DNA from 2 places in the Streptomyces sp. NPDC028298 genome. Region 1 is predicted to be linked to the other one. Evidence: predicted binding sites of a transcription regulator. Region 1 holds the regulator's gene; the other holds the start of a gene.
What was found. The regulator HspR, encoded in region 1, represses chaperone genes until heat shock. The targets are predictions, from matches to a motif close to TTGAGNNNNNNNNNCTCAA.
Positions count from the first base shown of each region.

Region 2: a site for HspR is predicted at 2,781-2,799, ahead of lon (endopeptidase La). Genes of this name have one in related genera too.

Region 1 is NZ_JBVHTL010000005.1:404,106-408,519, reverse strand. Features, by position in the region: gene ACZ4TO_RS24520 (PA14 domain-containing protein) at 215-1,888, shown strand; gene ACZ4TO_RS24515 (heat shock protein transcriptional repressor HspR) at 1,960-2,412, opposite strand; gene dnaJ (molecular chaperone DnaJ) at 2,420-3,607, opposite strand; gene grpE (nucleotide exchange factor GrpE) at 3,641-4,300, opposite strand; gene dnaK (molecular chaperone DnaK) at 4,297-4,414, opposite strand, start outside.
Region 2 is NZ_JBVHTL010000011.1:199,106-203,519, reverse strand. Features, by position in the region: gene ACZ4TO_RS37265 (spermine/spermidine synthase domain-containing protein) at 1-650, opposite strand, end outside; gene ACZ4TO_RS37260 (rhomboid-like protein) at 1,299-2,120, shown strand; gene ACZ4TO_RS37255 (hypothetical protein) at 2,273-2,551, opposite strand; gene lon (endopeptidase La) at 2,822-4,414, shown strand, end outside.

The sequences.
Region 1 (4,414 bases):
ACCTCAGCGTCAAGGAGTAACCACTTAACGAGATGGCAACGGCGTTTCGTGTTCCACAAGTGAACGCGACGGGAAAAGACTACGCCCATCCACTGACCGATCCCCTCAGCTTCACCTTCTGTCATTCACAGGTACAACCAAGTTCCGTTCACAGGAGTCGTGATCGTCGACGGTTTTTAACCGCCGTTGACGATCGGCAGACCTGAAGGAACACATGCACAGAGCCCCTGTCACGAAGGGCGCCGTCTCCTCGGCCCTCGTGCTCGCCACCGCGGGCGGCCTGCTCACCGCAGCCGGCCCGGCCGCCTCCGCAGTGACCAACTGCACATCGCCCGTCTATAAGCGGCATTTCTACGCGAACACCACCTTCTCGGGCACACCGAAGAAGACGGACTGCGATACGGCGATCGACCAGAACTGGGGCTCCGGCGCGCCCGCGTCCGGACTTCCCGCCGACAACTTCGGCGTCCGCTGGACGGTGACCCGCGACTTCGGCTCGGGCGGCCCCTTCACCCTGCCCGTCACCACCCAGGACGGAATTCGGGTCTATCTGGACGACATACGCAAAGTCGACCTCTGGAAGAACGTATCGGCCACACAGTCAAAAACGGTCAGCCTGACCATTCCGTCCGGAAAACACACACTGCGCGTCGATTTCGTCAACTGGACAGGCAAGGCGAACGTCACTTTCGCCTACAAACCCGTCACTTCGGCCGGTACCGACAAAACCAAGCCACTCGTCCCCGCGGGTTCCTCGGCGTCGTACGACACCGCGACCGGCCGGGCCAAGGTCTCCTGGTCCAAGAACCAGGAGATGGACCTCGCCGGCTACCGCGTCTACCGCCGCCTCAAGGGCAGCACCACCTGGACCCTGCGCACCACCACGACGACCACCACGTCGTACACCGACACCTCCCTCCCCGCGACCGGCGCCACCTACTACTACGAGGTCCGCGCCTACGACAAGGCGGGCAACGAGTCCTCCGGCACCACGGACCGCCCGGTGACCACCACCGACCGGACGGCCCCGGCGCGCGTCACCGGTCTGTCGGGCCGGGGCACCACCGCGGGCAACACCCTGACCTGGCAGGCCTCCTCAGCGGACGTCGACCACTACGAGGTGTGGGCCGCGCCGACCGGGCAGAGCGACCCCGACGGGCCGGAGATCGTGTTCGGGACCTCCTACACGGACCGGATCGCGCAGGTGGGGACCGACTACCGGTACACCGTCCAGGCCGTCGACGGCGCCGGGAACGTCTCCCCCGTCTCCGACAGCCTGACGCTCATGCGCCCGGAGGAGTCCACGGCGCCCGCGCCGGCCTCGGTCCTGGGCACGCCCGCCGACGCCTCGACCCGCGTGTCCTGGACCCCGGCGCAGGACCCCGACGCGATGGTCACCGGATTCCACGTCTACCGCCGCACGTCCGCGCAGGGCGCCTGGATCCTGGTGGGCAGCGCCGGGGCGACGGCCGTCTCCTACGACGACACCTCCGCCCCGAAGGGCACCGCGTACTACTACGTCGCCTCGGTCGACAACGGAGGAGCCGAGTCGAACCCCTCGGCGCAGACCACCGTCGACCGTCTGACGCCGGCCACCGCCACCGGTCCCGCCGCGCCGCGGCTGACCGTGCTCTCCGAAGGCGGCACCCGCTTCCCCATCAGTGTCGGGGTGCGCCCCGGGACGGGCGACGAGGCACGGCTGCTGAAGGGGTACGCGTGGGACGTCTCCGGCGCCTGCGGCTTCAGCGGCACACAGTTCACCGCGTCGGACACCGTCTCCTGGACCCCGCAGTACACGGGCCCCTGCACGGTCTCCGTACGCGCCGTGGACGCCTACGGCCGCAAGGGCGAGAACGCCGCCTCCGTCGAGGTCATGGTCAACCGCTGACCGCCTGACGGCACACGAAGGGGCCCCACGGTTCAGGTGAACCGTGGGGCCCCTTCGGCCGAGCGTGGAGGTCAGTCGGACGTCCGCTTGGGGCGCCAGACCACCAGGGCGCTCGTCTGCTGGACCTCCTGGTACGGGACCAGGTCACGGCGGTAGGACGCGTGCACCGCGGCCTCGCGCTGCTGCATGGCCACCGCCGCGCCGTCCAGGGCCGACTCCAGCTCCGCCACGCGGGACTGGAGCGCGGCCACCTGGTTCTCCAGTTCGATGATGCGCTTGATGCCGGCGAGGTTGATGCCCTCGTCCTGCGACAACTGCTGCACGGTCCGCAGCAGTTCGATGTCGCGGGCCGAGTAGCGCCGGCCCCGGCCGGCGGTGCGGTCGGGGGAGACCAGACCGAGCCGGTCGTACTGACGCAGGGTCTGCGGGTGCAGTCCGGAGAGCTGGGCCGCCACCGAGATGACGTAGACCGGGGTCTCCTCGGTCAGTTCATAGGGGTTGCGTCGACGACCGGTCGTGTCCATGGCTCCGTCATGCTCCCTTCGCGGCCTGGAACAGCTCCGCCCGCGGATCCTCACCCGCGGTCGCCTCGCGATACGCCTCCAGCGCGTCACGAGCCTTGCCGGACAGGTCCTGGGGGACCGTCACCTCGACGGTGACGAGGAGGTCGCCCCGCGTGCCGTCCTTGCGGACCGCGCCCCTGCCCCGGGCGCGCATCGTGCGCCCGTTGGGGGTGCCCGGCGGCAGCTTCAGCGTCACCGGCGGGCCGCCCAGCGTCGGCACCTTCACCTCGCCGCCCAGCGCCGCCTCCGCGAAGGTGACGGGCACGGTGACGGTGAGGTTGTCGTCCTTGCGGCCGAAGACCGGGTGCGCGTCCACGTGGACGGTGACGTACAGGTCGCCGGCCGGGCCGCCGCGCTCACCGGGAGCGCCCTTGCCCCGCAGCCGGATCCGCTGGTTGTCGCTGACGCCCGCGGGGATGCGGACCTGCATCGTGCGGGACGACTTGGCCCGCCCGCTGCCCGCGCACTCCATGCAGGGGTGCTCGGCGATGAGGCCGCGGCCCTTGCAGTCCGGGCACGGGTCCGTGAGCGAGAACCCGCCGCCCGAGCCCCGCGCCACCTGCCCGGTGCCGACACAGGTCGGGCACACACGCGGTGTGCCGTTCTTGTCGCCGGTGCCCGAACAGGCCTTGCAGGCCGCCTGCGAGGTCATCCGCAGCGGAACGGTCGCGCCGTCCACCGCCTCCGTGAAGGAGAGGGTGACCTCGGTGTCGATGTCCTGGCCGCGCCGGGGCTGCGTCCGCGTGCCCGTGGTGGCGCCGCCGCGGTTGAACAGGCCCCCGAAGACGTCACCTATGCCACCGCCGAAGCCGCCGGCCCCTCCCGCTCCCTGACCCGGGGCGCCCCCTCCGAAGAGGTCGCCCAGGTCGAAGTTGAAGTTGCCGCCGCCCGCGCCGGGCCCCGGCCGGAAGCCACCGTTGCCGAAGAGGGCGCGTGCCTCGTCGTACTCCTTGCGCTTCTTGGGGTCGCCGAGCACGTCGTTCGCCTCGGAGATCTCCTTGAAGCGCTCCTCGGCCTTGGCGTTGCCCTTGTTGGCGTCCGGGTGGAACTCGCGGGCGAGCTTCCGGTACGCCTTCTTGATCTCGGCCTCGGTGGCGTCCTTGGGGACGCCGAGGACCTTGTAGAAGTCCTTCTCGATGAAGTCCTTGGTGCTCATCCCCGACGTCCCTCCTTCCTCGTCCGTTCAAGCTCAGCCCTCGTCCGGGCCACCGCTCTCCTTGTCCTCCGCCGCCTCGGCCGAGTCCTCGGCCTTGACCGGCTGCGCCCCGGGCTGCGGTTCGGCGACGGCCACCCGCGCGGGGCGGATGGTGCGCTCGCCGAAGCGATACCCCGGCTGCAGAATCGCCACGCACGTCGTCTCCGTGACGTCCGGCGCGTACGAGTGCATCAGGGCCTCGTGGATCGTCGGGTCGAAGGGCTCGCCCTCCTTGCCGAACTGCTGGAGCCCCATCTTCGCCGCGACGGTCTCCAGCGATTCGGCGACGGACTTGAATCCGCCGACGAGCTCCCCGTGATCCCGCGCGCGGCCGATGTCGTCGAGCACGGGCAGGAGTTCGGTCAGGAGGCTCGCCACGGCGACCTCCCTGACCGCGATCCGGTCGCGCTCGACACGGCGGCGGTAGTTCTGGAACTCGGCCTGGAGGCGCTGGAGGTCCGCGGTGCGCTCGGACAGAGCCATGCGCGCCTGGTCCAACTGTGCCGTCAGGCCGGTCAACTGTGCTGCTGCGTCCCCGTCCGGGGCCGCCGCCCCCTCCGCAGAGGGGGTGGCGGTCTGCGGCTCGGCGTCGTCAGAGGTGGCGCCGGAAGGGACGTCGGGCTGCTCTTCGAAGCCCGGGGTCTCCTCCGTCACGCGGCACCGTCCCGGCGGTCCTCGTCGACGATCTCGGCGTCGACGACGTCGTCGTCGGCCTTCGGGGCCTCGGCGCCGTGGGCGTCGCCACCCGCGGCCTGGGAGGCCTGGGCG
Region 2 (4,414 bases), on a different contig from region 1:
ACCACGTCGGGAACGCCCCGGGCAACGGGGATCACTTCGGTACGGACCCGTCGGAATCCGGCATTCCGCAAGGTTCCTTCAAATTCCGGAGAGGGCTGCGCCGACCACACCGCGAGGACGCCACCCGGCCTCAACGCCCTTGCGCAGCTTGCCAGTCCGGACGCCCCGTACAGTCCCGCGTTGCCCTCGGTGACCGTCCAGTCCGGTCCGTTGTCGATGTCGAGACACAGGGCGTCGAACGTGTCGGAGATCTCATTGACGTACTCGACGAGGTCCCTCTCGACGATGTCGGTGCGCGGGTCCGCGAGCGCCCGGGCCGAGAGCGCCGCGAGGGGGCCGTCCCGGTGCCAGTCGATGATCGCCCGTTCGCGCTCGACAACCGTGATGCGTCCCCAGCGGCGATCGGCCGCGGCGTGCGCCAGCGAGAACCCGACGCCGAGGCCGCCGATCAGCACGCTCGGCTCCGGGCGCCCGTCCAGGGCGTCGTACGCCGCGTCCATGAGGAGCCGCTCGGAACGCCCGTCGGAGGTGTCCATCAGGAAGCATCCGTTGGCGATGATCTGCAGCAGGTCGCCGTGGCGCCGCAGCACGACCTCGCCGTAGGGGCCCTGGCGACGGTCGATGACTTCGGGAGTCCTGTACGAGGTCATGGCCGCCATCCTGGCATTTTCACCTGTACGGGTCGCGGGAATTGCGGGCGCCGGTTCCCTCGGCCGCCGGAGTGACGGCGGGCCGCACGAGGTTGACCGGCCCACCCCTTTCTTGAGGAGTCCCTGAGAATCGGCCGTCACGTGGCGCCGGTCATAGACAGGGGCGGAGGGGGCGCGAAGGCTGGTCCGCGACGGAAGGAGCGCCGCACCGTGGACCGGACCCCCACCGAAGACCCCTGCACGGCGGCCGCCCCGGCTCCCCGGTCCGCGACGGAAGTGGCCGCTCCCGTCACCCGGTCCTCCGCGCCGACGGGCGAGGCCGCGGCGCGTACCGGTGAGGGTTCCGTGTCGGCCGGTCGGGCCCCGGCGTCCGCCGGGCAGCCTTCCGTGTCCGCGGACGGGGTCGCCGCGCGTACCGGTGGGGTGCCCGTGTCCGCCGGTGGGGTCGCCGCGCGTACCGGTGGGGTGCCTGTGTCCGCCGGTGGGGTCGCCGCGTGTACCGATGGGGTGTCCGTGTCCGCCGGGCGGGTTCCGGCGTCCGCCGGGCAGGTTTCCGCCTCCGCGGACGGAGTCGCGGTGCACCCCGGCGAGGCCTCCGTGTCCGCCGGGGCGGATCGCGGTGCGGCTTCATCCGGTCCTCTCCCCGCGGTGCCGCGGCAACGCGGGTCCTGTTCCGGCCTCGCCCCGCGACCCGGCTCGGATTCCGTCCCCGGCCCTGCGCGACGCGACGGCTCCGGACCGCCCGCCGCCCTCGGCCGCATCGGCCGATCACGCTTCCAGGGACTCCGGAGCCTGCTGCCCACCCCGCGGAGCACTCCCTTCACCTTCGGGTACGCGGCTGTCCTCGCCCTCGTCTCCTGGCTCGCCGGGCACACGCGCCCCGCGCTCGTCCACGCCCTGCACCAGGCGTCCAGCACGGACGTCGCGCACCTCGTACGGCACCCGGTGCTCGTGCTGATCGCGAGCGCGCTGTGGATCGTCGGCGGGATCGCCTCGCCGTACGCGGCCGGCTTCCTGCTCGTGCTGACCGCGCTGGAGCGCCGCACCGGCACGGTGTGGGCGGCCGGGGTCTTCCTGGCCGGGCACGTGGTGGCCACGCTGGTCACCGAGCTGCCGGTCGGTGTCGCGGTGCTGGCGGGCGGCCTGCCCGTCGGCTCGCTGCACCGGCTCGACTACGGCATCAGCTTCGGCGTCGCCGCGAGTGTCGGCTCGCTGGCGGGACTCCTGCCGCCCTGGCTGGGCCGGCCCCTGCTGATCGGCTTCGGCGCGGTCCTCACCCAGGACCTGATCGTCCTCGCCGATCCGGTGACGGACGCGGGCCACCTGATCGCGCTGGCGATCGGCGTCGCGACCTGGCCCGCGGTCCGGCGTCGGCGACGCGGGCATCGCCCCGCCGCGTACGTCACACAGCCGGAACAGCCGGAACAGCCGCAAGGGGCGGAAGGGACGGAACAGGCCGCCCGGACCTGAGACGCGGGCTCCCCGACGAGCCGAGTCTCGCGACCGGACGTCCTCCCCGTCGAGAGCCACCTCGACCGGACGCCGCCCCGACCGGCTCACGGGCCCCTTCCCCGCCCCGGCGGACGAGAAGCGGCCCGTTGAGCCATCGGAGGGAGGACCGGCTAACGGATGGGCGCCCCGTTGCGGGCGTCGGACGCGGACTGCCATGCCTGCATGCCCGCCAGGGAGGCCTCCTTGGCCTGCCGCCACTTGATGGCCGCCACCTGCGACGGAGGCACATCCATGGCGCGGATCATGCGCCGGCCCGCGCTGAACACGGCGGCGGCCGCGATGACCATGCCGGTGCACGCCACCAGGGCACCGGCCGCGGTCAGCACGGCACCGGTCGTGACGAGCCGGGTGTCGATCTCGAGCTTGCTCTGGGCGAGGTGATGGTTCATGACTCCACGATCCGAGCCGGACGGCCACCCCGCATCCCGGAAGGTGGCCCCGACGCCGCATCGGCCCGCGACGCTCGGCGACGCTCGGCCCGCGACGCTCGGTCCGTGAGGCCGCGCGGTCCGCGACGCCGCTCGGTCGCGACGCCCTCCACCAGGCCGCCCGGCCCGCGACTCCCGCCGATCGCTCACAGCGAACGCTCCCCAGGGAACATTGCGAGCCTCCCGTGCATTGAGTCGACATAACTCAACTTGACTGCCGAAGGGGAGATCATGGCTTCGACGTCCGCATCACTCACCCTGCCCGTGCTGCCGCTCGACGACGAGGTCGTGCTGCCCGGAATGGTGGTGCCGCTGGATCTGAACGACACCGATGTGCGTGCCGCGGTGGAGGCCGCTCAGGCCGCCGCCCGTTCAACGCCCGGAAAGCCTCAGGTACTCCTGGTGCCACGCATCGACGGGACCTACGCGAGCACCGGTGTGCTCGGCACGGTCGAGCAGGTCGGCCGGCTGGCCGACGGCGACCCGGGCGCGTTGATCCGGGGGCGTGGGCGCGTGAGGGTGGGCGCGGGGACGACCGGTCCCGGTGCCGCCCTGTGGGTCGAGGGCACCCGGGTCGAGGAGACCGTGCCCGACCCGCTGCCCGGCCGGGTCGCCGACCTGGTGAAGGAATACAAGGCCCTGGCGACGAGCTGGCTGCGCAAGCGCGCCGCCTGGCAGGTCGTGGACAGGGTGCAGCAGATCGACGACGTCTCCGCCCTTGCCGACAATTCCGGTTACTCACCGTTCCTCACCGTGGAGCAGAAGGTCGAGCTGCTGGAGACCGCCGACCCGGTGGCCCGCCTCAAGCTCGCCACCGAACAGCTCCGCGAGCACCTCGCCGAGCAGGATGTCGCCGAGTCCATCGCCAAGGACGTCCAGGAGGGCGTCGACAAGCAGCAGCGCGAGTTCCTGCTGCGCCGCCAGCTCGAAGCCGTACGCAAGGAACTGCGCGACCTCAAGGGAGAGGACGGCGAGGACGAGTCCGACGACTACCGCGCCCGCGTGGAGGCGGCCGACCTTCCCGAGAGCGTCCGCGAGGCCGCCCTCAAGGAGGTCGAGAAGCTGGAGCGCTCCAGTGACCAGTCGCCCGAGGGAAGCTGGATCCGGACCTGGCTGGACACCGTCCTTGAGCTGCCCTGGAACGAACGGACCGAGGACGCGTACGACATCCGGGGTGCCCAGGCCGTGCTCGACGCCGAGCACGCCGGTCTGGAGGACGTGAAGGAGCGCATCACCGAGTACCTGGCGGTGCGCAAGCGGCGTTCCGAGCGCGGTCTCGGGGTCGTCGGCGGCCGGCGCGGCGGCGCCGTGCTCGCGCTCGTCGGCCCGCCCGGTGTCGGCAAGACCTCGCTCGGCGAGTCCGTCGCGCACGCCATGGGCCGCAAGTTCGTCCGTGTCGCCCTCGGCGGCGTCCGGGACGAGGCCGAGATCCGCGGCCACCGCCGTACGTACGTCGGCGCGCTGCCCGGCCGGATCGTCCGGGCCATCAAGGAGGCCGGGTCGATGAACCCGGTGGTCCTGCTCGACGAGATCGACAAGGTCGGCTCCGACTTCCGGGGCGACCCGGCGGCGGCGCTGCTCGAAGTCCTCGACCCGGCGCAGAACCACACCTTCCGCGACCACTACCTGGAGGTCGAACTCGACCTCTCCGACGTGGTGTTCCTCGCCACCGCCAACGTCCTGGAGGCCATCCCGGAGGCCCTGCTCGACCGTATGGAGCTGGTCCGCCTCGACGGCTACACCGAGGACGAGAAGGTCGTCATCGCCCGGGACCACCTGCTGCCGCGCCAACTGGAGCGGGCGGGCCTGGAGAAGGAAGAGGTC